4 regions of the Erwinia tasmaniensis Et1/99 genome follow, and region 4 is predicted to be linked to each of the others. Evidence: predicted binding sites of a transcription regulator. Region 4 holds the regulator's gene; each other region holds the start of a gene.
The links. The regulator CRP, encoded in region 4, controls carbon source genes, mostly activating them, when cyclic AMP is high. The targets are predictions, from matches to a motif close to ATGTGANNNNNNTCACAT.
Positions count from the first base shown of each region.

Region 1: a site for CRP is predicted at 1,823-1,840, ahead of ETA_RS06825 (YfcZ/YiiS family protein). Genes of this name have one in related genera too.
Region 2: a site for CRP is predicted at 1,906-1,923, ahead of ETA_RS13995 (beta-galactosidase). Genes of this name have one in related genera too.
Region 3: a site for CRP is predicted at 5,561-5,578, ahead of ETA_RS18275 (PTS mannitol transporter subunit IICBA). Genes of this name have one in related genera too.

Region 1 covers NC_010694.1:1,268,766-1,276,612, reverse strand. Annotated here, with positions in the region: gene fadI (acetyl-CoA C-acyltransferase FadI) at 1-1,261, opposite strand, end outside; gene ETA_RS06825 (YfcZ/YiiS family protein) at 1,418-1,714, opposite strand; gene fadL (long-chain fatty acid transporter FadL) at 2,090-3,424, shown strand; gene mlaA (phospholipid-binding lipoprotein MlaA) at 3,484-4,245, opposite strand; gene ccmI (c-type cytochrome biogenesis protein CcmI) at 4,285-5,490, opposite strand; gene ETA_RS06805 (cytochrome c-type biogenesis protein) at 5,487-5,948, opposite strand; gene ETA_RS06800 (DsbE family thiol:disulfide interchange protein) at 5,945-6,502, opposite strand; gene ETA_RS06795 (heme lyase CcmF/NrfE family subunit) at 6,499-7,847, opposite strand, start outside.
Region 2 covers NC_010694.1:2,871,451-2,879,297, forward strand. Annotated here, with positions in the region: gene proC (pyrroline-5-carboxylate reductase) at 56-865, shown strand; gene ETA_RS13990 (PsiF family protein) at 994-1,299, opposite strand; gene ETA_RS20180 (hypothetical protein) at 1,563-1,715, opposite strand; gene ETA_RS13995 (beta-galactosidase) at 1,998-5,078, shown strand; gene cspE (transcription antiterminator/RNA stability regulator CspE) at 5,230-5,442, opposite strand; gene ETA_RS14005 (biofilm development regulator YmgB/AriR family protein) at 5,987-6,232, shown strand; gene ETA_RS14010 (I78 family peptidase inhibitor) at 6,338-6,634, opposite strand; gene ETA_RS14015 (CPBP family intramembrane glutamic endopeptidase) at 6,786-7,442, shown strand; gene ETA_RS14020 (ABC transporter substrate-binding protein) at 7,581-7,847, shown strand, end outside.
Region 3 covers NC_010694.1:3,809,766-3,817,612, reverse strand. Annotated here, with positions in the region: gene ETA_RS18295 (response regulator transcription factor) at 1-521, opposite strand, end outside; gene ETA_RS18290 (YibL family ribosome-associated protein) at 1,062-1,424, opposite strand; gene ETA_RS18285 (MltR family transcriptional regulator) at 1,498-2,043, opposite strand; gene ETA_RS18280 (mannitol-1-phosphate 5-dehydrogenase) at 2,115-3,263, opposite strand; gene ETA_RS18275 (PTS mannitol transporter subunit IICBA) at 3,365-5,296, opposite strand; gene ETA_RS18270 (DUF3053 domain-containing protein) at 5,982-6,698, opposite strand; gene ETA_RS18265 (HTH-type transcriptional regulator) at 7,033-7,329, shown strand; gene ETA_RS18260 (NAD(P)-dependent alcohol dehydrogenase) at 7,372-7,847, opposite strand, start outside.
Region 4 covers NC_010694.1:3,549,459-3,557,305, forward strand. Annotated here, with positions in the region: gene tauB (taurine ABC transporter ATP-binding subunit) at 1-270, opposite strand, end outside; gene tauA (taurine ABC transporter substrate-binding protein) at 284-1,261, opposite strand; gene ETA_RS17130 (LysE family translocator) at 1,470-2,072, opposite strand; gene ETA_RS17135 (hydrolase) at 2,132-3,148, shown strand; gene ETA_RS17140 (YheU family protein) at 3,148-3,366, shown strand; gene ETA_RS17145 (phosphoribulokinase) at 3,475-4,344, shown strand; gene ETA_RS17150 (OsmC family protein) at 4,379-4,786, opposite strand; gene crp (cAMP-activated global transcriptional regulator CRP) at 5,152-5,784, shown strand; gene ETA_RS17160 (YccS/YhfK family putative transporter) at 5,847-7,847, shown strand, end outside.

The sequences.
Region 1 (7,847 bases), 1.6 Mb from region 4:
CCGTCACCAGCCCTAGTCCGCCGCCGCGCCGACGGAGTTCGTTCAGCGTCTGGGTGATCATCCGCGCCCCGGTGGCGGCAAACGGATGGCCGTAGGCAATGGAACCGCCCAGCACATTAAACCGCTCCATATCGACCTCTCCCAGCGCACGGGGACGATCCAACACCTCGCGGGCGAAGCGTTCATCGGCAAACATTTTCAGATTCGCCAGGGTCTGCGCCGCAAAGGCTTCGTGCATATCAATCAGGCTTAAATCGGCAAGCGTGATCCCGGCGCGGTCCAGCGCCAGCGGTGAGGCATAGGACGGCCCCAGCAGCATGTCCTGACGCACATCAATGGCGCTAAACGCATAGCTGCGCAGAAAGCCAAGTGGCGCAATGCCCAGCTCCCTGGCGCGCGACGCCGTCATCAGGATCACCGCCGCCGCGCCGTCGGTAAGCGGCGTGCTGTTAGCGGCGGTCACCGTGCCATGACGGCGGTCAAACGCCGGGCGCAGACGCGCGTAATCCTGCATTTTTGACTCGGCACGCACGTTGTTATCCTGCTCGAACGGCTGTTCCCACGGCGGTACGCAGGCTGTCATCACCTCGTCATTCAGCAGGCCCTGCTGCCAGGCGTGTGCGGCACGCTGGTGGGAACGCAGAGCCAGCGCATCCTGCTGTTCACGGGTGATCCCGTGGTTTTTCGCCATCTGTTCGGCGCTGTCGCCCATGCGCAATCCGGTGGAGTATTCGGCCACCGCTGGTGCTACCGGCAGCAGATCGCGCGGGCGCAGGCCGCTGAACAGCTTTAGCTTTTGTGCAAGGCTACGCGTTTTACTGGCATCGACCAGCAGCCGCGCCAGCTTTTTGCTGACGCCTATCGGCAGCACCGAGGATGAATCGGCTCCTCCGGCAATCCCCGCCTGAATGTGTCCGATCATCAGGCTTTCGGCTACGTTTGCCACCGCCTGAAAACTGGTGGCGCAGGCGCGACTGACGCTCCAGGCATCGGTGTGAACGCTCAGAGCGCTGGCAAGCACGATTTCACGGGCAATATTGGGCGCTTCCGGCATCTGCACTACCTGACCGAACACCAGTTGTTCAATAACATCGGGGGAGATTTCGCTTCGCGCCAGCAGCTCGCTGACCACCATGCGTCCCAGTTCCAGTGCGGGAATACCGTGGAAGGCCGTTGCCTGACGGGCAAAGGGGGTGCGTAACCCGTGAGTGATCGCGATGCGCTCACCCTGACGCGTCAGCAAAGGTAACGCTTTGCTCATTTTTCTCACCTGTATCCTGTCGATAAGCGGCATCACTGCCAAAGAGGTCTGACCTGATCAGTGTTAACCAGAATAACGGCGGATGCCACGATGGCAGGAGAAAAGTGCGGGAGAGGACACGATTAAGGCGGAGGAAACATTTCCTCCGCCATGCATTCAACGCAGACCAAGCTGGAAAATCATCGTCTCGGCCTGGCAGCTAAACGTGAAGCGGCACGCCAGCTGGATACCCGCCGGCGTCTGGTGAAACTGACTTTCAATCAGACAGGGGTCGGATTCTACCGCGCGCGCTTTATCCGTCAGGTGACTCAGCATCGCCTCGGCGTGGTCCTGATGTGGGAAGACCTGGCTATAACTCGCCGTGCGGTCGCCGTTATCTAAAATGGTGCCGACATCAACGCAGCAACAGGCAGCGGTCTCACGGGTACTACAGCGTTTAATGGCATCAGTCATCACTCCTCCTGCATGCCGTCATTGATCAAACGGCAGATGAATTTAACAGGATCTCAGTTTACTCCCGGTACTATTGCGCCTCCAGCGATAAGCGGCTTGTGGGCGCTAGAGTGATGAAAATCACACTATTGTTTGATGCAAAACAAGTCAGCAGGGATCGAGGTGAGACTAAATGTAATTTTTTTGTTAAGCAGATCTCTTTTCCAGAAACAATTTGCCCGAATTAAAAAAACGTTATTGCAACATGCTCACGGGTCATATTAATACTGGCGGAACTGGTCTGATTTGTTCACAGTCTGTCAGCCCCTACAATTCCCGCTTTTTGTTACTCACGGTAACAGATATTAATAATAATCAGATAATGAGGTTATGGTTATGAACCATAAAAACCCGTTTGCTCAATCGGCCCTTGCAGCGGCACTGACGTTAATGTCTTCCCAAGCTATCGCGGCTGGCTTCCAACTAAACGAATTTTCAACCATTGGCTTAGGCCGCGCCTATTCCGGCGAAGGGGCAATGGGAGACACTGCCGCTTCCGCCAGCCGCAACCCGGCGACGATGGCATTAATGGACCGCCCGATGTTTTCCATCGGCGCAGTATTTATCGACCCGGACGTGAATATTGACGGGCAGTCAGGCTCGGGTAACAGTCTGAACGCCAACAACATCGCCCCCACGCAGTGGGTCCCCAATATTCACTATGTACAGCCTCTTAGCGACCGCTGGTGGATCGGTGCTTCTGCTACCAGCAATTATGGTCTGGCAACCGAGTTTAACGATGGCTATGCCGGCGGCCCGTTCGCCGGCAAAACCGATCTGATGACCATGAACCTTAACCTGAGCACCGCCTATCGCCTTAACCAACATTTTAGCGTTGGCATTGGCTTTGACGCCGTGTACGCTCGGGCAAAAATCGAACGCACTATTGGTGAACTGGGTGCGTTGTTACCCGCTTACGGCCTGCCCGCTGCGCCAGCAGATACTCAGATCGCCCATCTTAAAGGTGATGAATGGGGATACGGCTGGAATGCCGGGGTTCTGTACGAACTGGACGACAATAACCGTTTTGGCCTGAGCTACCGCTCTGAAGTTAAAGTCGATTTTGACGGAGATTACCGCAGCACGATTCCGGTGGCGTATAACGCGATTGGCTCGCAGTTTGGCTTACCGACGGGGACCGGCGGCAATACCATTCCCGGATCGCTGTCGCTGCATCTGCCGGAAATGTGGGAAGTCTCCGGCTACCACAAGGTCGCACCTAAATGGGCCGTACACTACAGTATGGCCTATACCAGCTGGAGCCAGTTCCAGGAGTTAAAAGCGACCGGCAGCAATGGACAGGAGCTGTTCTACAAAGATGAAAGCTACCACGATGCCTGGCGCATCGCGTTAGGAACCAGCTACTTCTACGATAAAAACTGGACTTTCCGCACCGGTATTGCCTTTGACGACAGCCCGGTTCCGGCGGATAAACGCTCCATTTCCATTCCCGACCAGGATCGTCTGTGGTTGAGCGCCGGCACCTCCTACGCATTTAATGAAAACGCCTCGGTCGACGTGGGCGTTTCTTATATGCACGGCCAGAAGGTGACGATTAAAGAGGGTAATGACCCGGTTGCCAGCCGCAAGAATGGCCAGCCAACACCCTATGTCTTTAACTCCACCGGCAAAGCCTGGCTGTATGGCGCAAGCTTTAACTATAAATTCTGATCCAACCCCACATCGCATAAAAAAACCCGCATTTCGCGGGTTTTTTTATGATGCATTATTTACTGTGAATCAATATCGCCGATATCGTTTTGGATCGCCGCCGCGTTGGGGTTTTCCTGCGGAATTAACTTGCCGTCGCTGGCGAGGAAATCATGATGCTGGAAGTAGGCTGCGCGCATAAATGCATAGGGATCGTTTGAGTTTCTGACCACGGCATCTGAGTCCAGCAGCTGGGCACGGGTTTCAATTCCCTCCACCACCCACTTACCGGCAGACATCCACCATGTCAGCCAGCTGAACGGCGGATAAACATAATCCACCAGTCCCCCCAGGTCTTCACGCGGCGTAAAGCCACCGTAACCCGGAACTTCTACATAGGTGCCGTAACCCACGCCGTAATGGCCGAGGGTACTGCCGAACGCGCGGTTTTCTTCTTTTGCCAATTTCGGATTAGCCATGCTCGCGACGTCAATCAGTCCGCCCATCCCTAACAGGGTATTAAGGAAGAAGCGGTTGAAGTGGACCATCGCCTTATACGGATTCCCTTCAATGAAATAGTTGACCATTGAGGCAGGTTCGCCGAGGTTGCTGGTGAAATTGCTCAGTCCGTTACGGGCAGGAAGCGGCAAATAATCACGCCATACCACCGCAACCGGACGCACAACATACGGGTCCAGCACGTTGTAGTTAAAATTGAACATGGTTCGGTTGAAGCCTTCCAGCGGATCGGAGCGCCCTGCTGGTTCATCAGCCGTTGGCGAACTGGCACAGCCCACCATCAGTACGCTTGCCAGCGCTAAGCCCGTCAGGCGATAGTTCATAGTTGTCTCCCAGTCCTGCTTTTTGTGAATTCTCGCCCGCTATTGTCGGTTTATGTCAACGGCAAGCTGCTGCTGACCCGCGAAAGGTGTTATCGCACTCAGACCGTACCAGTCACCCGGTTGCGGCGTCGCGCTACCGTCACGTGAAATGCGGACGCGTACCTGCAGCTGGCGCTGCGCGGATAACAGGCGGTCCGGCATCATGGCGTTACCATCGTCCAGCGTGAGCGATAAAGGAAAATGGCTCAGCGGCACTTTCTTCACCGCCACGGGGATCGGCGAGTGGCCGTCAGTAATAGAAATATACAACACTCCGCCCGGCTGTAACATTTTTTCTGCCGCATTGGATAATCCGATCGTTAACGCCAGCTGGCTCTTCTCCACGCCTGAAACGCTTTTAGCCTCGGCGATACTGCGCCGTATCATGACAACCCGCCCATCTTCCGGCGGCAATAGCTGCAACATTTTTTGCCAGCGCGTTATCGCACCGCCATAATTTTGCAGACTGAAGTCATTGAATGCCAGTAGTCCCAGCAGCCTAAGATTGCTTTCATCGTGGCTGACCATCTCGTTCAGCATGGCGCTCGCCTGGCGGTTATCCTGCGGGTCGCTTGAGCGGGTCAGCACTTCCGCATAGCTCAGCCGCGCCTCCGCATCGGTGGGAGAGAGTTGCAGCGCGCGTCGGAAAGCCTGCGAGGCGGTGGTGGCATTGTTGAGTACCATGCCGAGGCGGCCAAGCAGCATCCAGTCGTTAACATTATCAGGAGACTGCTGAAGCTGGCTGCGAACGCCCAGTGCCAGTCTTGCCAGCTGCTCCTTCGTCAGCGGGCGAGCATTGGGGTCCATCACCTGCGCACGCAGGGCCGGCAGTTCATTTTTCACCTGCTGCCAAACCATCAGCTGCGGCAGGCCACCGGCCTTAAAGTAGACGCCAAGACTCACCAGCAGCAGGACAATAATCCCCGGCAACAATACCCAGCGGCCGATCGGGTGCCGTTGCGCGGCGGACTGTTCGGGTATGTCGAGCAGCAGAGTTTGTTGCAGCTCGCGCACCATTTCCGGCCGCCCGTCGACCACGCCCTGCGCTTCGTCGTCTTCCAGCTCGCGCAGGCGCTGATGATAAAAGCGCTGGTTTAACGCATCGCGATCGGTGGCGGTGGCGGTGGCGCGACGGTTAGCCGCCAGTACAATCAGCATGCTGCTAGCCAGCAGCAGCAGCGCAATGGTTAGCCAAAATCCGCTCATGGTTGCTTCCTGTCTTTGTGCAACAGAGCATTAAGCCGCTGCTGTTGCTCTGGGTCCAGTACCGGCGCCGTTCGCCGCCGGCGGCTACGCAAAATAATCACCATCGCGCCGATAATGACAAACAGCAGCGGGCCAACCCAGAGGATCAGGGTTGATGCGGTGAGCGGCGGCTGGTAGGAAACAAAATTGCCGTAGCGCGCCACCATATACCCTGTAATCTGCTCTGGCGTCTGCCCGGCGCGCAGCAGCTGATACACCTTGAGCCGCATATCCCCGGCAATCATCGCGCTCGAGTCGGCAATGCTGTTGTTCTGGCATTTAGGACAGCGCAGCGATTCGGTAAGATGGCGGTACTGCTGCTCCTGGGCAACGGAGTCAAACGGGTAAATATCAATGTTGTCGGCACGCGCCAGAGTGCTAAACAACAGCGCAAACAGCAGGATCAGGTAACGGCTCATGCCCCGCCCTCCTGACCGTACTTCCGCCACAGCGGTTTCACTTCCTGGTTCCACACCCGCTCATTCAGGTCACCGGCGTGGCGATAGCGAATGATGCCACGCCCGTCAATAAGGAAAGTTTCCGGCGCGCCGTACACGCCGAGATCCAGCCCGAGCATGCCATCCCCATCATACAGGCTTAAAGCATAAGGATTTCCCAGCGTGTTGAGCCAGTGAATGGCTTTCTGACGATCGTCTTTATAGTTCAGTCCGACGACGCGCACCCCCTGGGCGGCCAGCGAGTTAAGATACTGATGTTCCGCACGGCAGGTTGGGCACCAGGTAGCCCAGACGTTCAGCAACAGCGGCTTGCCGTCCTTCAGCACCGACTGATCAAAGGTTTTACCCGGCTCATCCAGCGATTCCAGCTTAAATATCGGCACCGGCTTTCCCAACAGCGCCGACTCAAGGCGCGTGGGATCGTCGCCGTTAGCATTACGATTCAGCTGCCACAGCAGCGCGGCGGCCAGCAGCAGAAACAGCACCAGCGGAATATAAAGGATCTTTTTGCTCATCGCGGCTCCTTCGCTCCCTGTTTACGCGTGCGGTAGCGCGGGTCCAACAGACATAAAATGCCGCCCAGCGCCATAAATACGCCACCAAACCAAATCCAGCGCACGAAAGGTTTGTAATAGAGGCGTACCGCCCATGAGTGACCGTCCAGCTCTTCGCCCAGCGCCGCATAGAGATCGCGGGTAAAACCGCCGTCAATCGCCGCCTCCGTCATCATGGTGCGCGCCGCGCTGTAGTAACGTTTTTCGGCACGCAGCGTGGCCTCGTAATGGCCGTTGCGCGTGACGTCAATCAGACCAACGCCGCCGGTATAGTTTGGCCCCTGCAAGCGGTCAACATCGCGAAATGTAAAGTGATAACGGTTGATATCCACGCTGTCCCCGGCCTTCATGCGCACATCGCGCTCCACGCTGTAGTTCTGGCTAAAGGCAATACCAATTACCGTCACCGCCACGCCGAGATGGCCCAACACCATACCCCAGTGGCTGCGCGACAGATGGCGTAATCCGCGGAAGAAGCGGTGCCGGTGGGTAGCGCGTTCGTGCAGCTCCATCAGCGTCAGGATAATCACCCACAGCGCCATCAGCAGCCCCACGACCGTCATCGCCTCAATGCGGTCCTGCATCAGCCACGGCAGCAGGATCGACAGTAGCAGAGTCACCACCAGCGCCAGCCCCAGCCGTCTCCACAGTTTTTGCGGCTCATCACGACGCCAGCGCACCAGCGGCCCGATGCCGAGCAGCAGGGCCAGCGGCGCCATCAGCCATGTGAACAGCATATTAAAGAACGGCTCGCCGATGGAGATGGTGCCAAGACCGAGCTGTTTATGCACCAGCGGCAGCAGCGTACCGAGCAGCACCACCAGCATGGCAGCAATCAGCAGCACATTATTCCCCAGCAGGAAGGATTCACGCGACCAGACTTCATTCTGCACCCGGCTACGCACCTTGCTGCCCTTGATGGCGTACAGCAGGAGCGAACCGCCGATGACGATGATCAAAAAGGCGAGGATAAACATGCCGCGCGCCGGATCGGAGGCAAAGGCGTGCACGGACACCAGCACCCCGGAGCGTACGAGGAACGTGCCTAACAGGCTGAGAGAAAAGGCGGTAATCGCCAGCAGTACGGTCCAGGCTTTGAAGGTGCCACGTTTTTCTGTGACGGCCAGCGAGTGGATCAGCGCCGTACCGGCCAGCCACGGCATAAATGAAGCGTTTTCTACCGGGTCCCAGAACCACCATCCGCCCCAGCCGAGTTCGTAGTAAGCCCATGCAGAACCCAGCACAATGCCGATAGTCAGAAAGACCCAAGCGGCCGTGGTCCACGGACGCGACCAGCGCGCCCAGG
Region 2 (7,847 bases), 680 kb from region 4:
GTGACGTTATGGCATCCGTTAGCTATTCACGACAATGTTAAGCAGGGAGAATGATATGGAAAAGAAAATTGGTTTTATTGGCTGTGGCAACATGTCCAAAGCCATTATTGCCGGCATGATCAAGGCCGGGCAGATTAAGGCAGAAAATATCTGGGTGTTTGACCACAAGCCGACGACGAATCAGGCGATGCAGCAGCAGTACGGCATCACCCCGGCAGACAGCGCACGCCAGGTGGCAGAACAGGCCGATATTCTGTTTGGTGCGGTAAAGCCTAATATGCTGCTGTCAGTACTCAAGGATATTGTCGGCAGCCTGAATAAAGAGACGGTAGTGGTTTCTATCGCGGCGGGGATCACATTAGATTCGCTGGCTTCCGTTCTTGGACATGACCGTAAAATCGTGCGCGTTATGCCAAATACCCCGGCTCTGGTAAATGCGGGGATGACCTCGGTTACCCCGAATGTGCTGGTGACCCAGGAAGAAGCGGATGAGGTGGTTCAAATCTTTAGCGGTTTTGGCCAGGCGGCGCTGGTGCCTGAATATTTGATCCACGCGGTCGTTGGCGTCAGCGGCTCCGCTCCGGCTTACGTCTTTATGTTTATCGAAGCGATGGCCGATGCGGCAGTGCTAGGCGGAATGCCCCGCGCCCAGGCCTATCAGTTTGCTGCCCAGACGGTAAAAGGTGCCGCACAAATGGTGCTGGAAACCGGTAAGCATCCGGGTGAACTCAAGGATATGGTGTGCTCGCCGGGCGGAACGACCATTGAAGCGGTCAAAGTGCTGGAGCAAAAAGGGTTACGTTCTGCGGTGATTGAAGCCATGCAGCAATGTATGGCTAAGTCAGAACGGATGAGCAAGCCGTAAATCCGGAGAACCCTGCCCGGCCCGTCGGCGTATGCCGTAGCGGCACGATAATCAGTACCAGATTCAGCTAAGTCCGGATAACCCGTTGACGGCGGGATAAATGAGTGGGTCGTTTGACCCACATTATTTTAGCTTTTTTTCAGGCAGCTGCTCATAAAGGTTTTACGTGCGTCGCCTTTCAACATTTTTTCACCGGCCTGAGAATTACAGGTTTTCATCTTGAGCTGCTGTGGCGTCATGCCATCAGCCTTGCTGTCTTTTTTCAAACAGCTGCTCATAAAGCTCTTGCGGTCACCGCCTTTCAGCGACTTCTCTCCCGCCTGTTGATTACATACGGTCATCTTTTGCTGTTGGGCGGTTTTCTCTGCGGCTCCTGCATAGCCCGCAACCGTCATTGACAGCAAAGCTGTCGCCATTAATAGCTGAAGTTTCATTTTTATCCCTTTCCACAATGGTTATAAGTCCATAATTGAGTGTGGCATAAATTTTCTTTTCGGCGAGTAGAAAGATGGGGTTTGACCGATTCGCAATGAAATAACGAAATAACACCGAGATATGAACGGATTGTCCCGTTCATCGCGCGCTGAGTAAGTCGGCACCGGGGGATGGAGGACCACTTGGTATCTGGATGTTGCGCTGCGTGTTCATCGTGCGGACGGCGTTTTCAGGGCCAGCGGCTGGCCCTGGCAGACATCGTCTAGCGCCCCTGCTGCATAAATCCACCGCGTGGGCCTCCCCCGCCCCAGCCTCCACCACCACCGCCGCCACCACCACCCGGAGGCGGAAACAGACATCCGCTTAAGGTCGCTACCAGTGCAATCACGCTCACTGCTTTAATCATACTCGCCATAATAAACCTCGTAACAACATGAATGACATTTCGCGCTGATACTAAGCGCGCTGCGTGCCGCTCACAATGCAGAATTATCCGCTTTCAGGCGCTATTTACTTTTAGTGAACATGCTTAACGCTTTTCTGCTAATTTCCCAGGAAAAACCTGTGTTAACACCCTGTTTTACAGATTATCTTTATCCTCAATGTTGCGATAGCCATCACATCCTGATCCCTTTTGCCTTTCTATCAAACGGTTCCAGCCTCAATCTGGTCGCATAACTTTGATGAGGCGTAAACGATGGCAAAAACCGATCCCCTGACCTTGCAGCAGTTATTAGCCCAGCGTCACTGGGAAAACCCGGCACTCACCCAGCTTAACCGTCTGCCAGCCCACACACCGCTTGCCAGCTGGCGCAATGCGGATGCGGCGCGCGGCGACCTGGCCAGCCCAAGTCAACGTTTGCTGGACGGGGAGTGGGGCTTTAGCTATTTCGACCGCCCGCAGGCTGTTCCGGACGCCTGGATTAACGGCGACCTGCCGCAGGTTGGCCGCTTAAGCGTACCCTCTAACTGGCAGCTGTCAGGTTACGACGCCCCGATTTATACCAACGTGCAGTACCCTATACCGACAGATCCGCCACGGGTTCCTGACGACAATCCGACCGGCTGTTATTCACTCACCTTTCATTGCCAGCCCGCATGGCTTCAGAGTGGCCAAACGCGAATTATCTTTGACGGGGTTAATTCGGCTTTCTACCTGTGGTGCAACGGCGAGTTTATCGGTTACTCGCAGGACAGTCGGCTGCCGGCCGAATTCGACCTCAGTCAACGCCTGCTCGAGGGGGAAAATCGCATTGCCGTGATGGTGCTCCGCTGGTGTGATGGCAGCTATCTGGAGGACCAGGACATGTGGCGCATGAGCGGGATTTTCCGCAGCGTCAGCCTGCTGCATAAACCGCACGTCAGGCTGGACGATATTCACATTGATACTCGTCTCAGTCCTGAATACCGCAGCGCACAGCTCCGGGTGCTGGCACTCTGCTCCCTGACTGATGCCAGCGCTTATCAACTCAAGGTGACGCTGTGGCGCGACGATACGCTCATTGCGCAGCATCAGCAGCCGTTTGGTACGCCGGTGGTTGACGAACGTGGGCGCTATCTCGACCGCACGCGCCTGTCCCTGCAAATTGATCAGCCCCTGCTGTGGAACGCCGAAACCCCGCATCTCTACCGGGCGGTGATCGCGCTGCTGGATGCCGACGGTACCTTGATTGAAGCAGAAGCCTGCGACGTTGGCTTTCGTCAGGTAGAGGTGAGCGGCGGTCTGCTTAAGCTCAACGGCAAAGCGCTATTGATCCGCGGCACCAACCGTCACGAACATCATCCGGATCGCGGTCAGGTCATGGATGAGCCAGCAATGATCGCCGATATTCTGCTGATGAAGCAGCATAACTTCAACGCGGTGCGCTGCTCCCATTACCCGAACCATCCGCTGTGGTATCGCCTGTGCGACCGCTACGGACTGTACGTGGTTGATGAAGCGAATATTGAAACGCACGGAATGCAACCGATGAACCGGCTTGCGGACGATCCCAGCTGGTTTTCTGCTTTCAGCGAGCGGGTAACCCGCATGGTGCAACGCGACCGCAACCATGCCTGCATTATTATCTGGTCGCTGGGCAACGAGTCTGGTCACGGCAGCACCCACGATGCCCTTTATGGTTGGATAAAGAGTGACGATCCCAGCAGGCCGGTACAGTATGAAGGCGGCGGAGCCGACACTGCCGCCAGCGATATCATCTGTCCGATGTATGCGAGGGTCGATCGGGATCAACCTTTTGAAGCCGTGCCAAAATGGTCGATTAAAAAATGGATCGCCCTGCCGGAAGAGACTCGCCCACTGATCCTCTGTGAGTATGCCCATGCTATGGGTAACAGTCTGGGCGGTTTCAGCCGCTACTGGCAGGCTTTTCGCCAGTATCCTCCCCTACAGGGCGGGTTTGTCTGGGACTGGGCCGATCAGAACCTCACGCGCCAAGCCGCCGATGGCAGCAGCTGGCAGGCCTACGGCGGTGACTTTGGCGACATGCCGAATGACCGACAGTTCTGCATGAATGGGCTGGTCTTCGCCGACCGCAGCCCACATCCCGCCCTGTTTGAGGCTAAGCGCGCCCAGCAGTTTTTCCAGTTTCAGCTGGAAAACACCTCTCCGATAACTCTGGGCATCACCAGCGAGTATCTGTTCCGTCACAGCGACAACGAGCGGCTATGCTGGCGCATTGAGCATCATGGGGAACAGGTTGCCGGGGGGCAGATAACATTGAACCTTCCCCCGGAAGGCACCGTCAGCCTGATGCTGGGTGAACTTCCATCGCTGGCAGGAGAACTGTGGCTGCGGGTCGAAGTGATCCAGCCCGCGGCCACCGCGTGGTCACCGGCCAACCATCGCGTGGCGTGGGATGGCTGGCAACTCCCTGCGGCACTATCACTGCCGAAGCCTGACGTACCGGGTGAGCAACCTCGTTTGCACCCGCAGTCACAGCTGATTGAGGTGGTACAAGCCGGGCAACGCTGGCAATTCTGCCGTCAGAGCGGTGAACTTATCCAGTGGCTACAGGCGGACAAACCGCAGTTGCTATCCCCGCTGCGCGATCTGTTCGTGCGTGCGCCGCTGGACAATGATATCGGCATCAGTGAAGCCAACCGCATCGACCCACATGCGTGGGCAGAACGCTGGCAGCGGGCGGGTTATTACCGGCTTGAAAGTCAGCTGTTGCGGCTACAGACAGACATCCTGAACGATGGCGTACAGATCCGCAGCGAGCAGGCCTGGCTGGCTGATGGCGAGCCACGCTTCCTCAGCCGCAAATGTTATCGGATAAATCGACAGGGTGAGATGCTGCTGGAAGTCGAGGTGGATATTGCGGCCGGACTGCCCGAGCCGGCGCGTATCGGCCTGCACTGCCAGCTGGCGGAGGTAGCGGAAGAGGTGTGCTGGCTGGGCCTCGGCCCGCATGAAAACTACCCGGATCGTCGACTGGCGGCAGAATTCTCACGCTGGCAGCTGCCGCTGGGGGCGTTGAGCACACCTTATGTCTTCCCCTGTGAAAACGGGCTGCGCGGGGGAACCAGGGAACTGACGTTTGGGCACTGGCATATCCGCGGGGATTTCCACTTCTCGCTAAGTCGCCATAGCGTGGAGCAGTTGCGCAAGACTTCGCATCGTCATTTGCTGCGCGACGAGGCAGGCTGCTGGCTGACGCTTGACGGTTTCCATATGGGCGTGGGCGGCGATGACTCCTGGAGCCCGAGCGTTGACGAGGAATTTTTACTCCGCGCCCGCCAGTATCGTTACCGACTGATCCTGACGCGCGGCTAAACGATTTCGCCCTGACGCCTGGACCGCGGAAGCGGGGATGGGATTGCCCCGTATCAGAAACGCAAAAAGCCCGCCATAAGGCGGGCTTTTCGTTTTCGTATCATACCGTCAGAGATTAACTCATGACGGTAACAACGAAGGAGTTTCTATCTTACAGCGCAGTTACGTTAGCTGCTGCTGGGCCTTTCTGGCCGTTTTCGATAGTGAACTCAACTTTCTGGCCTTCTTCCAGCGTCTTGAAGCCGCCGTTCTGAATTGCAGAGAAGTGTACGAAAACGTCTTTGCTACCGTCGGTTGGGGAGATGAAGCCGAAACCTTTCTCAGCGTTGAACCATTTTACCAAACCAGTCATTTTGTTAGACATAAGTCTTTCCTTCAATATTGTAGTAAGCCACGGGGGCACAGGGTTCGTCAACAGGGATTACTATGAGGCACTCAAGAAGGAAGTCAGGAAGAAGCTTAGGCTAACGCTTGAACTGAAGACTGCTTTACTAAAATTGCTCGCATACGTGGGTCTGTATCAAAACCGACAGGCACATTTACTCATAACTTGGCTTTCAGTACAAGGGGGGATTGAATAAAATGCAGGAATATATATTAACCCCATGATTAATTTGATTAAATAATTTCACCGCCGTTTCTCCTGCGCCCTAAATCCTGCCATTAGCGGCGGACAAACGGCAACAGCCAGACCTGAGAGGTCACAATGTGTCCAGATAATCGATCACCGTCCGCCGACGGCATATAAAAATATATTTCTATTGGTAACTGGCATTCCCGTGTACGGCACCTAGAGTAATAAAAATGCCCCTACGGATTGTTCAGAGATCCCGCTTGTCATGCTATCGGCCTGAATCGATGTTGTGGCTTTACGACCGTAAACGGCGCGTCTAATAAGGAGGTTTGTCATGGATCATCATTTGCAGGGCGCCGGGCGCGCCATCACCGACTATTTTAACAGCCCCTCTTTTCACGCAGTAAAAGAGAGCGGGCTACTGGAGGCGATTATGGTGGAACTGATGCAGTCAGGCACGCCGGTCAGTAATTCAGCGATTATCGCCAACGTTATGACAAGGCTGGGTCAGGAACAGGAGCCGTCGGTACTGCTCGACTGCCGTAGGCTGCTGGCAGAGGTACTGAAAGTTCAGGAATAGATGAGGCTGACCGCAGCGCGGTGATAAACCGGCTGCGATCGGATGGAGTTCTCGCCATGCCTGAAAGCCCGAACGGCAGGTCACTGACCGTTTCAGGCAGAGCATTTACCCGCAGTAAACCAGGCTGATATTGCCCTGCTTATCGCCCATAAAGTTGATGCGATTCAGATTGAAATCCATCGTCACGGCGGAGTGGTAAGGTATGGCACGCACCGCATGGTCAAAACGAAGAGATTCAATGGCCGTCAGCGGTTTACCGACGTACTGCTGATATTCCGATGCGCCGCAGCGGTCCATTTCCGGGTCGACCGCCGCAGACGACAGGCTTTTTTTATCCGCTGACTGGCAGCCCGCTAAGGCCATTAACGCCAGCATCGCGGCAACTTTCCCATAAAATTTCACTTTTACTGCTCCTCTCTGGCTTGATAAACGCTAATGCGTGCAAAGGTTAGCAGATTCCCCCCCTCTTGCGCAGCCCGCATGCCCTGCAATTTGCCGGAGGGGCCGATAGCTTGTTAACATCGCCGTCTTTCTGCTGCTTAAGATCCTTGCCATGACATCAGCCTCTGACAACGTTAGCCAAACCCTGTTTTGCAGCGGCGCGTTTATCATATGGTATTCGATTGCGGTCCTGGTCAATCACCTTCCCTATATCGATACGTTAAAGAGCCAGGGATTGCTGATGCCGTTGACCTGCCTGCTGGAGTTTATTGCCCTGGTGGCGTTTTATCGCGGGTACAGTCTGCGCTTTACGGATATCGCTTTGGGCACATTGCGCACGCGCCAGGTACTGCTGTTCAGCGTGCTGCTGCTGGCGACCATCGGTAGCCAGTCGTGGTATTTACGCCCGGAAAGCTGGACACTCAGCCAGACAGGCTACTCGCAGCTAGGGCTGATTAGCTTCTGTCTGGCGGTGGTGATACTGGCACCGGTCTTTGAAGAAATCCTCTTCCGGGGTTTTATCCTGCACGCTTTTCTGCTGTGGGCACCGGCCCAGCGCCTGACCTGCTCAATAGTCACTTCACTCTTTTTTGCCCTGCTCCATACTCAGTATGCGCACCTGCAAACCCTGATTTCGCTTACCGTCTTGTCACTGTTGCTGTGTGCCGCCCGTTTGATATCTGGCGGCCTGAAACTCCCGATTTACCTGCATATGCTGAACAATTTTTTCGGCGTTGCCCCGCTTCTTTGGCAAAACGTTGTCCGCTAGCCATGCTGCCCCGGCGTTCACTTTATAACGACTTCGCCAGGCTTATAACCTTTGCGCATAACGATAGCGAATAATCTACTATTATTCTTATTGGCTGTTCACTTACACTCGCGAAAAATCCTAAGGCAAGGAAACGTCATGAAAAATACAATCCCCTCTGTTTTCGCTCTGACTTTGGCGGCACCTTTTATTGCCTCTGCCGCAACGCCTGCGGATACGCTGGTCATTGCCCAGTCAATCGATGACGCGAACAGTTTCGACCCGGCAGACGGCTTTGAACTGACCTCGGTTCAGGCTTTCACCAACCTTTATCAGCGCCTGGTTCAGTCCGATCCGCAAAATCCGACCGACCTGCAACCCACGCTGGCGACCCAATGGCAGCCGGGCAGCGACAACCGCAGCATG
Region 3 (7,847 bases), 260 kb from region 4:
GCGCTGACCGTCTTTTCACTAATATTCAGGAAGCGTGCCACGCCTCCATTGGTAATGCCACGTGCCAGGTAACGAAGTATTTCGGTTTCACGACGAGTTAAGTTGTTATTGGAACGATTAACACCTAAAGGGGAGGGCATGGTACGAAAGTTATTCATCTGTTCCATTTGAGCGTTGACTACCGCCAAAATGCTTTCAACCGATTGATTGCGGTAAATCACCGCGTAATGATGAATACTGTCCGTCTTGATATCTGGAGTATCACCTTTCCCGGGGGCATTTTTAATAATAAAAATGCAAAGTGGCCGCATCGACATACGTCGATTCAAATAGTGAATGTTCGCTAAAGATAAAGACTCTTCTGCCAGAAAGATGATTTTAGCTCGGCTATTAAATGCAGACTCAGTGTAGTTTGCGTTGAATCCTTGTTTTAAAAAGTTTTCATAAACACTACTCTTTAATCCTTCAAAATAAAATCGATTTGGGTCATTGATGACAACGGTAACATTGTTTTTTTTCATGGAAAATTACCTGAAGATATCCCTAAACAGAGGCGTTAATTAGCTGCCTCCACGAAAATCCTGAATAGTCCTTTCTGAATTATTATATTGAAAATAGTCTAGTGACGATATCAATGTTTGCCGCAATTATTATTACGATATTTGATGTTGATTTATTGGGTTTGAATTGTCATATAAATCGCGATTTCAATATATCTGATTTTTTTCGATACTAAATATCGATATCCAATAGCACTATATTTTTTTATATTATAATTTCTTGTGATTTTGTTATGGAAGAGGAGAAGGACGATGGGGGTAGGGCAATCAGCGCCGAAAAGATTTACCGCCCATGAAGCAGGCTATAGGCTTCGGTCAATCTTTTTATGATGCATAACGGCATTAATAAATATTAATGCCAGCATATAAAAAAATGTGTTTTGTGAATCAGCAGCTGCTATTGGAGTCAGGTTTTAAGGGGAAGGGGGATAAGATGCCGGTAAAAAAGATGAAAAGCAGGATGGCAGCATCCTGCTTGCAACGTCACAAGAAAGCGACGGTTTAAAACGTGGTTTTTGCGAAGCCGGTCATCTCTTTCAGGCCCATTTCTCGCCCTAGCGCGGTGGTGGGGTGAACAACCACTAATCCGCGCACGCTTTTTTTCAGCGCGCCCATATTGGCCTGTTCTTTTTTAGTGATTGCGCGGCTGAATGGGAGCTTCTGCAACTGTTGAGCTTCTTTGCTCAGCTTCTCGGCGCGCACGCCACGCAGGCGCTCGATTTCTGCTTCAATTTTGTCCTTCTCTTTCAGCATCTCACCCAGCTTCTCACTTTCACCGGACGCCAGCAGAGCTGGCTCTTTGTGATTCAGCGCATCCAGTTTGTCACTGAGTTCTTTAATTTCTGCCTGTACCTGTTCTTTCATTACGCTCAACCATTAAATTCATTCATTACTGCAAAGGATACACGAAAGCGGGGCAAAGAGGGAAAGGAGTCGGTTACTTTTTGAAGGCTTGTTTCAGACCCAGAGGGGAAATTAGCGCCGTCAGCGACAGCACCAGCGTGGAGCGCAGCACCTGCTGATAACGTTGCTGCTGCATAGCACGCAGTTCGCTATCGTGGCTGGAGAGATTGGGGCAGGTTGGCCACGTATCCACGCAGTGCAATGCGCTGACGGGCCCGGCAACCTTATCATCAGTGAAACGGTACTCGTGTCGATCATGGTTCAGCGCTTCGCATAGTGCCATCAGGCGCTCGCAGTCTTCATATTCGTTCCGATTAATCGCCCCCAGCCCATAAATCAGCTTCAGGCGTACGGACAGTTCACCCAGCGGGCCGTCCCCCTGTAGCAAAGGCTCAACGGCATATTTGACCGCGTAATCATCTTTGCGGAACACCTGACCCACCAGCAGATCAACCGCTTCTGCCAACATGTCAACGGCCGCGATAAGCAAGCACCTCACCGAGCGCCCGGAGTTCAGGCGTTCAAGAACGCGATTTTCAAAAGCCTGGGGCTGTCTTGTTAAAGACAGAATGTCATTCATAGGGCGCCATTGTTTTGTACGGGCACAGCGCATGCCGTGCCTTATTCGTCCTTGGTGAGCGCTGCACCGGCTCAGGCCAGCGCGTTTACCGCTTTCACTACTGCTTTGACCACGTCGCTGTCCTTGTCGAGACCCGAAATGTGAACCAGCGTTGTGGCAACATCCTGGCGGGATAGCAGGCCGGCAAGCTCAATCGCCTGTGGGTCCCCTTCGTTGCGATACAGCAGGGCTGCCGCAATGCCGGTGACTAGATTATTATTCGGCAGATGATACTCCAGCGTGCCCAGCGTTGGTTTAATCAGGCGGTCGCCGGCGCTCAGCTTGCGCAGCGGCTGACGGCCCACGCGCTCTACATCATCGATCAGGTACGGGTTTTCGAAACGGTTGATGATTTTCTGGATATAGGCCGCATGTTTATCCGCCGCAAAACCATAGCGTTTAATCAGCACCGCACCGCTCTCTTCCATTGCTCCCTGAACGATTGCCCGAACTTTTTTATCCATAATCGCTTCACGTATGGTTTTATGGCCGGCGAGCTGTCCGAGATAGGCGGCAATAGCATGACCGGTATTGAGGGTAAACAGTTTACGTTCGACAAATGCCATCAGATTATCGGTCAGTTCCATGCCTGGAATCGTGGGCGGCTCGCCCTTGAACTGGGTTTTATCTACAATCCACTCGCTGAAGGTTTCTACCGTCACTTCCAGCGGATCGCTGCTGTCTGCTGCCGAGGGGGGAACGATACGATCGACCGCGGAGTCGACAAAGCCGACATGTTCTTCCAGCCAGGCGTGATACCGTTCGGGCAATGCCTTTAACACATGCGCTTTGAGCTGCGTGGTGCCACGCACCATATTTTCACAGGCAATAATATTTAGCGGACGGGAATTAGCGTTATCACTGCGTTTAGCAATGCCTTGTGCCATGCCTGCGGCAATGCGTTCCAGGATTTGTGGACCCACCGCCGTGGTAACGATATCAACCTCTGCAATCAGCGCGATAATATCGTCGCTGCTACTGTGTACGGCATTGACCCCATTCACTATTTCAATCTGGGCCTGCTCACCCACCACATGAACCGGATATGTGCCACGGGCGTTCAGCGCATCCAGCACCGCCTGGTTGACGTCAGCAAAAGTGAGCTGAACCCCGGCATCGGCCAGCAGCTTGCCAATAAAGCCACGGCCGATATTGCCGGCACCAAAATGTAACGCTTTCATAAATATCCCCGTATCAATGATGCAAGGCTCTGGTCTCACCAGAGCTCAAACGGGGCCGGGCGTCTGTCCCGGCCCCCGCAAAGTTATCGCCGCCAACCGTTTCAGGTGCTGGCTTTGCCGGATAAGAGATCCAGGACTTCCTGTATATCAGTCGTGGTTGCCAGGCGTGCGATCACACTGTCATCGTCCAGCGCGTTAGTCAGGCTGGTAATGACCTGGATATGCTCGTTGTTGCGCGCTGCGATACCGATCACCAGTCGAGCGATGTCGTCGGGCTCTTCACCAAAGTGTACCCCGGCAGGATATTGGCAGAATACAACGCCGGTTTTCAGCACGCGGTCTTTCGCTTCGACCGTTCCGTGTGGCACGGCGATAGATTCACCCAGGTAGGTTGGCGTTAGTCTCTCACGCGCCAGCATTGCTTCCACGTACTCGGCCTCTACGTAGCCGCCTTTGACCAGCTGCTCACCGGCAAAGCGAATGGCCTGTTCTTTATCCGTGGCATGATTGTTCAGAAAAACGTTACCCGCGCTGAGTTTGAACAGGTTTTGCTGGTTGTCATCAAGGCTGTCATTGAGCACCGCGCTCACCTTCTCACGATGTTCGGCAGCGCGGCCCGCCTCCGCCAGACGCGCCGTCAAATCATTGTACAGCCCGCTATCGAGGAAGTTCGTCAGCGAAATATGCTGGGCATGGGGTGCCTGGCGCATTGCCCGCTCCGTCAGGTCGCGATGGGTGATCACCAGGTCAACATCCCCCGGCAGGCTGTTGATTGCGCTGTTCGTCACAGAAATATGGGCCAGGCCCGCTTCGCTCACCTTCTTACGCAGTACGCCCGCACCCATTGCGCTAGAGCCCATGCCGGCATCGCAGGCGACAATAATTTTGCGTACGTGTGCCAGATCGCTCTGTGGACCATCGTGCCCCACGGTGGCCGATGCAGGGATCCCTTTAGACTGGGATTTCATCTCCTGCATGCGGCGTGTTGCCGCTTCAATGTCGTCAGACTCTTTCACTTTACTGGTTTTCAGCAGAATAGCCGCGACCACGAAGGAGACCGCAAAGGCCGCCGCAATTGCCGCGATGTTAGCGAAGTAGGCGCCTTTCGGCGTCATAGCCAGTACGGCAAGAATCGACCCCGGTGAGGCTGGAGAAACCAGCCCGCCGTTTAACAGCGTCAGGGTGAGCACGCCGGTCATACCACCGAGGATTACGGCGATAATCAGACGCGGGTTCATCAGCACGTACGGGAAGTAGATTTCATGAATACCGCCAAAGAAGTGGATAATTGCTGCTCCACCCGCAGACTGTTTGGCACTGCCACGGCCAAAGAACATATAGGCCATCAGCACGCCCATGCCCGGGCCTGGATTAGCTTCAATCAGGAAGAAAATCGATTTACCCGCTTCGCTTGCCTGCTGAATACCCAGCGGCGAAAAGATACCGTGGTTGATTGCATTATTCAGGAACAGGATCTTTGCCGGTTCCACGAATACAGAGGTCAGTGGCAGCAGATTATTTTGCACCATCAGATTGACGCCAGAGGCGAGAAGATGGGAAAGACCCTGTACCAGCGGGCCAATGGCCAGAAATGCGAGAACCGCCAACAGCATGCCGATAATACCGGCAGAGAAGTTGTTCACCAGCATTTCGAACCCGCTTTTGATCTTGCCATCAACCCGGCGATCGAAGGTTTTGATAGCCCAGCCGCCCAGCGGGCCGGCAATCATCGAGCCGAGGAACATCGGCATCTCGGCTCCGGCGATAACGCCCATTGTGGTGATTGCCCCCACTACGCCGCCGCGATCGCCGCCAACCAGACGACCGCCGGTATAACCGATCAGTAGCGGCAGCAGGTAGGTGATCATTGGTGAAACCAGTTTCGCCAGCGTGGCGTTTGGCAGCCATCCGGTCGGGATAAATAGCGCGGTAATGATGCCCCATGCGATAAACGCGCCGATATTAGGCATGACCATATTACTCAGAAAACGACCAAAGCTTTGAACTTTGATCTTGATATCTGATGAGGACATATAAACCCACCTCTTATAAGTAAGCGCTAACCCAATAAGAGAGCGCGTTGATTTTTGGATGAAACGTTACGGCGCGGGCCGCTGGTGTCACTGTAAGTCGGCTGACTCTATCATGCGAAGATGACGCTTGCGTAGCCAAAGGATTAAGTGTGATCAGTGTCACTGAATAATGGGGGGGAGGTGATGGTTTTTAGTGATATTAATCACGAAGAATAAAGATGTTTAAAAAAAACCGTCGAAAAAACAGACGCGGTCGGCGTGTTTTTGTGATTTTAATCACATTTCTTCATTTGTCTTTTCTATTTATAATGTGATGTGATTCACAAAATTTCGCTCATTTCCGCGGTGCCTGCCCCGGAGAAACGCAAAGTGATACCGATCGCATTGATAATAATATCTCCGTCTGGCCAGCGTGATTCAATGAACTTTAAAAATGGACACGCCTGCTGCCCCTATTTATTGGGCTTGAGTCGGCGTTTTAACATCGATATCGAATAAAATATTTTCAGCGGTCAGAATCAATCGGACAGGGTTTCGCTGCGGTGTGAACGGATTTTGCATCGGCCCGTTCAGCGCTAAAGTCAAAACAGAAAAGATGCGCTGGTTATCATGCGCCTGAATACTCTTAATGCCATGTAGGCTGCCAGGAGGCAACGCTGCCGTTGCCCCTCTGCGCTTCTGGGGGTTAGTTAACCTCACCTTGTAGTAAACGCTGCGCCTGAGATAAGGCCTGAACGTTGGCGCTCAAATTACTCATCAGGGTATTGTATTGCGTTGCCTGCTGCTGGGTGGGGAACTGGATCGCCGCGCCGTTAAAGCTGACGTTTGTTCCCTGCTGCTGTAGAAAATCACCGGCCTGTACCGCGTCCTGGCTCAGGGTTTGCAATGCCGGAAGCAGAGGGGACAGCGATGTGGCAGGCTGGGTAACCACCTTGTTGTACACATTGTTGTACACCGTTTTCAGATCTTCCGGCTGTTTCAACGTCGACCTGCTGCTTTCCGCCTGGTTTTTCGCCGTTTGGATCTGCTGGGCGAGCACGCCCAGCGATCCGCTCGCCTGGCGGAGCATCTCACGGTGCGTCAGGTAGTCTTGCGGTGTGCGAATAGCAGAAAGCTCGTTTACCACCGGCTTGAGGCCGGAATCTACCGCGCGGTTAATCTGTTGGGCAAAGCCGTAAAGAATGGCGTAATCGCCGACATAATTGCCGAATTTTTGCTTCTGATCTTCGCTCAGGCTGGGTAAATGCTCGCCGCTGCGCATCACCGTATTCTGTAGAAAATCGATAAACGCTTTGCGTTGATCGGCTTCTTTATCGCCACAGCCGGTCAACTGCAACACCAGAAACAGCGCCATAAATGGCACCAGCGCACGCGTCCAGATGCGTGATAATCCTGTCGTCATAAGAAATTAACTCCTGTTAACAAATATCTGTCGATTTTGCCTGCTTAATATCTTGCGTAGAGAATAGTCGAAATCAATTTTTATGGATAGGTGTCTCTGTGCATCTTCATTTTTAACCCGTCCGGGCACCTGTAGCAGGCCGTTGTGAGCGGTAAATATAATCTGAAATATCGATCGGAGTCCCGGAAATGATCTAATACTTAGAGTTCTGGCGTTTCCCTTTTTGCTGCCTCTGAAGTGTCCTTATGGCAGATATTCGCCGGTATTCAGAGCCTGATCTTCAGGTTCACCCCCTCTGGTTTTTCACATTAAGTGAGTTTATTGAGGTGTGCTGATGGAGACTAAAGATCCAATGTCCGAACTGCTGTCCAGTCTGGAGCAGATGATAGTGTTAACCCGAGAAGGAATGCCGACGGCGCTCGCCCAAAACGACATTATGGCGATGCCCGAATCGCAACGAATTCGTGAAATTACCGGTTTGCAGATTGATGAGTTTGCCCAGGTATTAGGCGTGAGCGTTTCGTCGGTGAAGAGCTGGGAAGCGAAACGGACCAAACCTTCGCGCAGTACGCAGAAGCTAATGCAGTTGAGTAAGTCGAATCCGTATCTCAGCAGAGATCTGCTGAACTAGAAAAAGGAACCCGCCATCAGGCGGGTTTTTGTGTTATAACGGTCACTTAGCGGCTTTCATATCAATAACAAAGCGGTATTTCACATCCCCTTTCAGCATTCGTTCAAACGCCTGTTCCACTTCATCCAGGCGGATCACTTCAACGTCAGACACGATATTGTGTTGTCCACAGAAATCCAGCATCTGCTGCGTTTCCTTGATGCTTCCGATGGAAGTCCCCGAGATGCTCAGGCGCTTAAACACCATCGGCGTCACATCAGGTGACTTATGTGGCGCATCAGGGATGCCTACCAGCACCAAATGGCCGTTAGTCTTCAGCGCGCTAAGGTACGGGTCGAGATCGTGCGGCGCAGCAACACAATCGAGGATCATATCCAGGCTGTTTTTCACGCTTTCCATCTGTTGTGCATCTTTTGATATCACCACCTGGCTGGCCCCGAGCCGCAGGGCATCGGCTGCTTTGGCGGGGGAGGTGGTAAACAGTACCACCTCGGCACCCAGCGCAGTCGCCAGCTTGA
Region 4 (7,847 bases):
GTTATCCAGCACGTTGCGCCATGGCAGCAGCCCCTCATGCTGAAACACCACCCCGCGATCGGCACCCGGCCCGGTGACCGGCCGCCCGTCCAGCGTGATACTGCCACCGTCAGCCGGGATAAATCCGGCGATCAGGTTCAGCAGCGTGGTTTTGCCACAGCCAGACGGTCCGAGAACCACCACCAGCTCACCACTGTCGATCGACAGATTGATATCCTGTAATGCCAGCTTTCCTGCATAGCTGGCGTGAAGATGAGAGACTGACAGCATCGGCGTGCTCCTGTTACTGTGCGAGAGGTTTAACGAAACGGTCGGTAACAAAGCTGCCGTAATCGCTGGCCACCTGCGGCACCTTGCCCTGCTGTTTCAAGAAATTAGCCGTGTCGACAATCGCCTGGTTCACCGGGCCGTTAAGCTGTTCAACCTGCTGAGCGGCGCTAAGATAGGTATTGCCCTGCACCAGTGCGGGCACCTGCGCGGTGGGAACGCCGCTCAGGCGCGACAGCTTGCCAAGATAGTCATCCTGCTTCAGCCACTGCTGCGGATTATCAAGATAAGTTTTTTGCGCGGCCAGCGCGCTGCGGGCGAAAGCGCTCACCACGTCAGGATGTTTTGCGGCGAAATCTTTGCGCACCACCCAGACGTCCAGCGTTGGCGCGCCCCATTCAGCCACCTGGGAAGAGTCGGTCAGCACCCTGCCCTCTTTCTCCAGCTGGTTAACGGCGGGCGCCCAGACGTAGGCACCGTCAATATCACCGCGCTGCCAGGCGGCGGCAATGGCCGGGGGCTGCAGGTTAATAATCTGTACCTGTTCGGGCTTGATGCCCCAGTGTTTGAGTGCTGCCAGCAGGCTGTAGTGCGTGGTGGACATAAACGGGACGGCGATACGCTTGCCGATCAGATCTTGCGGATGATTAATCTCTTTTTTCACCACCAGCGCCTCTGAGCTGCCAAGCTGCGAGGCCAGCAGAAAGACTTCAATCGGCACCTGCTGGCTGGCGGCCACGGCCAGCGGGCTGGAGCCGATATTGCCAATCTGCACATCGCCGGAGGCCAGCGCTCGCACCACGCCCGATCCGCTGTCGAATTTGCGCCAGTCGACCTTTGCCCCGCTCTCTTTGGCAAAGGTGCCATCGGCCTGCGCCACTTTCGCCGGCTCCGCCGAGGTCTGATACGCAACGGTAACATCTACCGCCTGTACGCTAAGCGCCGTCAGCGACAGCGCCGCCGTCAGAATTGAAACCGCAAATTTAGCCGTCATAACCCGCCCCGAAATAAGTGTTACTGCTGAATAGCTCCTTTGTAACCGGGCGGGGTAGTTATTATAAAGTAATTAAAAATTATTCTTTATAACGAAAATTACTTAGTACTTTTCGTGCATTCGATTGCCGGAAAGCGGCAATACGTGGCTTCACACGCTAACCTTTAGGGCAATAAACCGCGTCGCCCCATAGCAGTCGACGCGTAAGTTAGTGCCAAATCAACAGGACACAGGCCGCGGTTAGTAAGCCCATAAACAGGTTAAACAGCCGCCAGGCGCGGCGGCTGCGCAAAACACGGCCAATCAGCGTGCCAAAAGCCAGCCAGATAAGCCCGGACAGCACGTTGACCAGCGCCATACCGATACTGATAGCCACCACCGAGGTGCGATAAGCTTCACCCGCCAGGCTAAAGCTGGCAACTGCCCCCAGCGCCATCAGCCACGCTTTGGGATTGATCAGCTGTAACAGGCCGCCCTGCCAGAAAGGCATCTGTGCGGCGGGGGGGTTATCGGTATCCAGCTTTTCATATTCGGCGCTACCGATTTTCCACGCCAGCCACAGCAGATAAACGCTACCCGCCACTTTGAGAAAGAGATGCAGAGAGGGATAAAGCAGGATCAGTCCACCAATGCCAAACGCCACCATCAGCAGCATGACCTGCATACCGATCATGATGCCAACCAGTAAACTGAGAGAACGCAAGAAACCAAAATTCGCGCCAGAGGCGGTGAGTAACATATTATTAGGGCCGGGCGTAATGGCAGCGACCCAGAGAAAACCTAACATGGATAAAAACAGACTCAGTTCCATAAAACGGGTGCCTCTCACCCCCGGAAAAATAAACAACCTGATGAAGCTAACAGCGCGCTATGGAACCTACAAGCCCCGACCACATGATTTTTAATTGTCCGGCTGAAAACCCGTTTCGTCCGATGACGGGAGCCAGCAATGCGCATCTGCAAACCATCCTGCCGCGTCTGGTACGCCGCCGCGTGACGCTGAAACCGCACTGGCAGCGCCTGACGCTGCCGGACGGCGATTTTATCGATCTGGCGTGGAGCGAAAACCCGGCCCAGGCGCGCAGCAAGCCGCGTGTGGTGCTGTTCCACGGCCTGGAGGGTAGCTTCCACAGCCCCTATGCGCACGGCCTGCTACAGGCGTGGAAAGCGCGCGGCTGGCTGGGGGTGGTGATGCACTTTCGCGGCTGTAGCGGCGTGCCCAATCGCCTGAACCGTATCTATCATTCTGGCGAAACTGAGGATGCCAGCTATTTTTTACAGTGGCTGCGCGACGCATGGGGCGAAGTGCCGACCGCTGCCGTCGGCATCTCGCTGGGGGGGAATATGCTGGCCTGCCTGATGGGCAAACAGGGAGATGATTGCCTGCTGGATGCCGGGGTCGCGGTTTCCGCGCCGCTGATGCTGGAACCCTGTAGCCTGCGGCTGGAACAGGGCTTTTCCCGTGTTTATCAGCGCTATCTGCTCGGCCTGCTGAAGCAGAATGCGCGGCGCAAACTGCGCGCCTGGCCCGGCACGCTGCCCGTCAATCTGGCGCAGCTCGGATCCATGCGCCAGCTGCGCGATTTTGATAATGCCATTACCGCACGCGCCCACGGCTTTATTGATGCCAGCGACTACTACCGCCGATGCAGCGCCCTGCCGCTGTTGCCGCAGGTGCGTAAGCCGCTGCTGATTATTCACGCCCAGGACGATCCTTTTATGACTCCTGACGTGATCCCCGACCCTGCCCTGCTGCCGCCGAATGTTGAATATCAGCTGACGCAGCACGGCGGGCACGTCGGTTTTGTTGGCGGAACGCTGCGCAGCCCACAAATGTGGCTGGAACAGCGCATCCCGCAATGGCTCACCCCCTGGCTGGAAAACTGATGATTATTCCCTGGAAAGAACTGGATCCTGCAACGCTTGATAGCCTGATTGAATCCTTTGTACTGCGCGAGGGCACCGATTACGGCGAACATGAACGATCGCTGGAGCAGAAAGTCGCCGATGTGCGTCGTCAACTTAGCAGCGGCGAGGTGGTGCTGGTATGGTCTGAACTGCACGAGTCGGTCAATATTATGCCGCGCGGACAGTTTCACGACTAACCGGCACCCGCCTCTTTTTCTGCGCTTTACCCGCTGCATGGGTAACAAAGATCGCCAAATCATGTTACCAATGCAGCCCCACCCTTTTTTTGCAGGGAGTAGTACGTCATGTCGACCAAACATCCGGTGATTGCCGTTACCGGCTCCAGCGGGGCAGGAACCACTACCACCAGCCTGGCATTCAGGAAGATTTTCCAGCAGCTGAACCTGCGCGCAGCAGAAGTCGAGGGGGACAGCTTCCATCGATTTACACGCCCGGAAATGGATATGGCGATCCGCAAAGCGCGCGATATGGGCAAACACGTCAGCTATTTTGGCCCGGAGGCGAATGATTTCGGGCTGCTGGAGCACACGTTTAGCGAATATGGACGCAGCGGCACAGGCAAGTCGCGCAAGTATCTGCATACCTATGATGAGGCCGTGCCGTGGAAACAGGTACCAGGCACCTTTACGCCGTGGCAGCCGCTGGCAGAGCCGACCGATGTGCTGTTTTATGAGGGGCTGCACGGCGGCGTGGTCACACCGCAACATAACGTGGCGAACAGCGTCGATCTGTTGGTTGGCGTGGTGCCCATCGTCAACCTTGAATGGATCCAGAAGCTGGTACGCGACACCAGCGAACGCGGCCACTCGCGCGAAGCGGTGATGGACTCGGTGGTGCGATCCATGGAGGACTACATTAACTTTATTACTCCGCAGTTTTCACGCACCCATATCAACTTCCAGCGCGTTCCGACGGTGGACACTTCCAACCCGTTTGCCGCGCGCGGTATCCCTTCCCTGGATGAAAGCTTCGTGGTGATCCACTTTCAGGGGCTGGACGATATCGATTTCCCTTATTTACTGTCGATGTTGCAAGGTTCGTTTATCTCACATATCAAAACCCTGGTGGTGCCGGGCGGTAAAATGGGGCTGGCGATGGAGCTGATTATGGGGCCACTGGTAAAACGATTGATGGAAGGAAAGAGCATCGGCTGACGCTCTTTCCTTCACGGCTAAGCGGAGGTCTGCATCAGGCCAGTTCGATCACTTCGTAACTGTGGCCGATCTCCACTCCTTTGCCCAGCATGATCGCCACCGAGCAGTATTTTTCCGCAGAAAGATCGACCGCACGCGCTACCGCGTTATCCGCCAGCGCTTTTCCGCTGACAATGAAATGCAGATTGATATGGGTGAAAATACGCGGGGCCTCTTCGCGACGCTCTGAAGTCAGTTTCACCTCACAGTCGGCCACGTTATGGCGGCCCTTCTGCAGAATGGAAACGACATCAATGGCGCTACAGCCTCCGGCGGCCATCAGCACCATTTCCATCGGACTTGGCGCTTTATCACCCGAATTACCATCCATCAGCACCTGGTGACCGGATGAGGATTCTCCCAAAAACGTCATCCCTTCAACCCATTTGACTCGTGCCTGCATAACAAAATCCTCGAATTCATTCAGTTAGAGCAGGGTACGCCGCCGTCACTAAAACGGCAACGTTCTGTTTTTCTGACTATGCTGAAGCGAGACAACAGAAGACAGCCATCTCAAGCTGTGCTACAAACGGAGCTGTAAAATTTCACCTGCATTCAAGCGTCGGTGAAAGCAGAACAACGGCACGCGGCCAGCTCTGAAAAAGGCCCATGTTTCTTCCTACGGGAACGCTTGACTATTTCAACGCCTGGCAGGGATTCAGCTCCCGTATATTCCTATTATTACGTGCGACAGCAAGATAAGCATCACCCTTGCAGCGTGAAAAACAGGATGTATTCAGGCACGATAACAACAGAGGATAACAGCGAATGGTTCTCGGCAAACCGCAAACAGACCCAACTCTAGAATGGTTCCTGTCACATTGCCATATTCACAAATATCCGTCCAAAAGCACGCTGATACACCAGGGTGAGAAGGCCGAGACCCTTTACTACATCGTCAAGGGCTCTGTGGCAGTGCTGATCAAGGATGAAGAAGGCAAAGAGATGATCCTCTCCTATCTCAACCAGGGGGATTTTATCGGCGAGCTGGGCCTCTTTGAAGAGGGACAGGAGCGCAGCGCATGGGTACGTGCAAAGGCAGCCTGCGAAGTAGCTGAAATCTCTTACAAAAAATTCCGTCAGCTGATCCAGGTCAATCCTGACATCCTGATGCGCCTGTCTTCACAAATGGCGCGCCGCCTGCAGGTCACCTCGGAAAAAGTGGGGAATTTAGCTTTTCTTGATGTGACCGGACGCATCGCCCAGACGCTGCTGAACCTGGCGAAACAGCCTGACTCAATGACGCACCCCGACGGAATGCAGATCAAAATTACGCGTCAGGAGATCGGCCAGATCGTCGGCTGCTCGCGCGAAACGGTGGGTCGTATTCTGAAAATGCTGGAAGATCAAAATCTGATTTCTGCACACGGTAAAACTATCGTCGTTTACGGCACGCGTTAACCGCTTCTGAACCCACGGCGCGACAGCCCCCTGCCGCGCCTTTTTTTTATTTGGTGCGGCTGATGTGGCGGAGAATTATCTATCAACCTGAAGTGAACTATGCCCTGCGGCAAACGCTGGTGCTCTGTTTGCCGGTCGCGCTTGGCTGGTTGCTGGGTGATTTACAAAAAGGCCTGCTGTTTTCTCTGGTGCCCGCCTGCTGCAACAATGCCGGGCTGGATACGCCACACAGACGCTTCTTCAAACGCCTGGTGGTTGGCGGTAGCCTGTTCGCCGGCAGCAGTTTTGTTATCCAGTATGCCGCCGCCCAGGGCGCCCCCCTGCCGCTGATCCTGCTGGCGATGGCGCTGCTGTTAGGGGTGACTGGTGAGATAAGCCCGCTGCATGGCCGGCTCATGCCCGCTTCGCTGATCGCCGCCATTTTTACCCTTAGCCTCGCGGGCAGAGTGCCGATGTGGCAGCCTCCGCTGCTGTATATCCTTGGCACCATCTGGTACGGGGTATTTAACTGGTTCTGGTTCTGGCTGTGGAAAGAGCAGCCGATGCGCGAAACGCTCAGCCTGCTTTACCGCGAACTCGCGGACTACTGCGAGGCAAAATATCGTCATTTAAACCAGTTGAACGATCCCTCAACGGCAATGCCGCCGCTGTTCGCCCGACAACAGAAAGCCGTCGACCTCATTACCACCTGTTACCAACAGATCCATATGCTGGCAGCCAACCGCAACCAGCACTATCAGCCCCTGATGCGCGCATTCCAGGTGGCGCTGGATCTACAGGAACATATCGCCGTTAGCCTGCATCAGCCTGAAGACGTCAAAAAACTGGTACGCCAGAGTCACGCCGAGGCGGTGATCCGCTGGAACGCACAGCGCATCGCCGCGCGCCTGCGTGAACTGGCAGACGATATTCTTTATCACCGCTTTCCCAAACGCTTCACTCTGGAACAGCCGCTGGAAGCGCTGGAGAAGATTGTCCGCCAGCACCCTGATAACCCGGTCGGTAATTTTTGCTACTATCATTTCAGCCGTATTGGGCGCGTGCTGCGCGCCCAACGCCCGCTCTACCGCCGCGATCTGATGGCAGACCGCCAGCGCCGCCTGCCGCTGCTACCGGCGCTGAAAAGCTATCTGTCGCTAAAATCCATCGCTTTGCGAACCGCCGCCCGCTTCGGCGTCATGCTCACCTTTGCCAGTACGCTGGCGCTGTTTTTAAATATGCCGAAGCCGTATTGGATACTGATGACCGTAATGTTTGTCAGCCTGAACGGCTACAGCGCCACCCGCGTGCGTATTCAGCACCGAGCGCTCGGCACCCTTGCCGGGCTGGCGGTGGCCGCGCTGGCCCTGCGTCTGCATGCTCCAGAATCGATGACATTACTGGTAATGCTGGCCATTACTCTGGTCAGTTACCTGTTTTTACGCAAGTTCTATGGCTGGGCAACGGTAGGGTTTACGGTCACCGCCGTTTATTCCCTTCAGCTTTTGTCGCTGAACGGAGAGGGATTCTTATTACCGCGTCTGATTGATACCCTGATGGGCTGCCTGATCGCCTTCGGCGGCAATATCTGGCTGTGGCCACAGTGGCAGAGCGCGCTGCTGCGCCAGAACGCACATGACGCGCTGGAGGCTTATCAGGAAGCGTTGCGGATGCTATTGGGCAATGAGCAGAATGTTAGCAGGCTGGCAAACCAGCGTATCAAAGTCAACCAGGCACATAACGCGCTATATAACTCCCTTAATCAGGCAATGCAGGAACCCGGTTTTGATTCCCGCTATCTGTCCGATATGAAGCTGTGGGTGACTCATAGCCAGCTTATCGTTGAGCATATCAATGCAATGACGATTATGGCGCGGGAACATACTATGCTGACCTCGTCGCTGGCAGAACGCTACCTCCAGTCCTGCGAGATAGCCCTACAGCGTTGCCAACAGCGGCTGGAATATGATGGCCCGGGTTCGGAAAGTAACGTGCTGGAGGCGCCGGATAATTTTCAGCACGGGCCGGTGACCCTCCTGGAGGGTCACGTCGAACGTATTCTTGACCACCTTAACACCATGCAT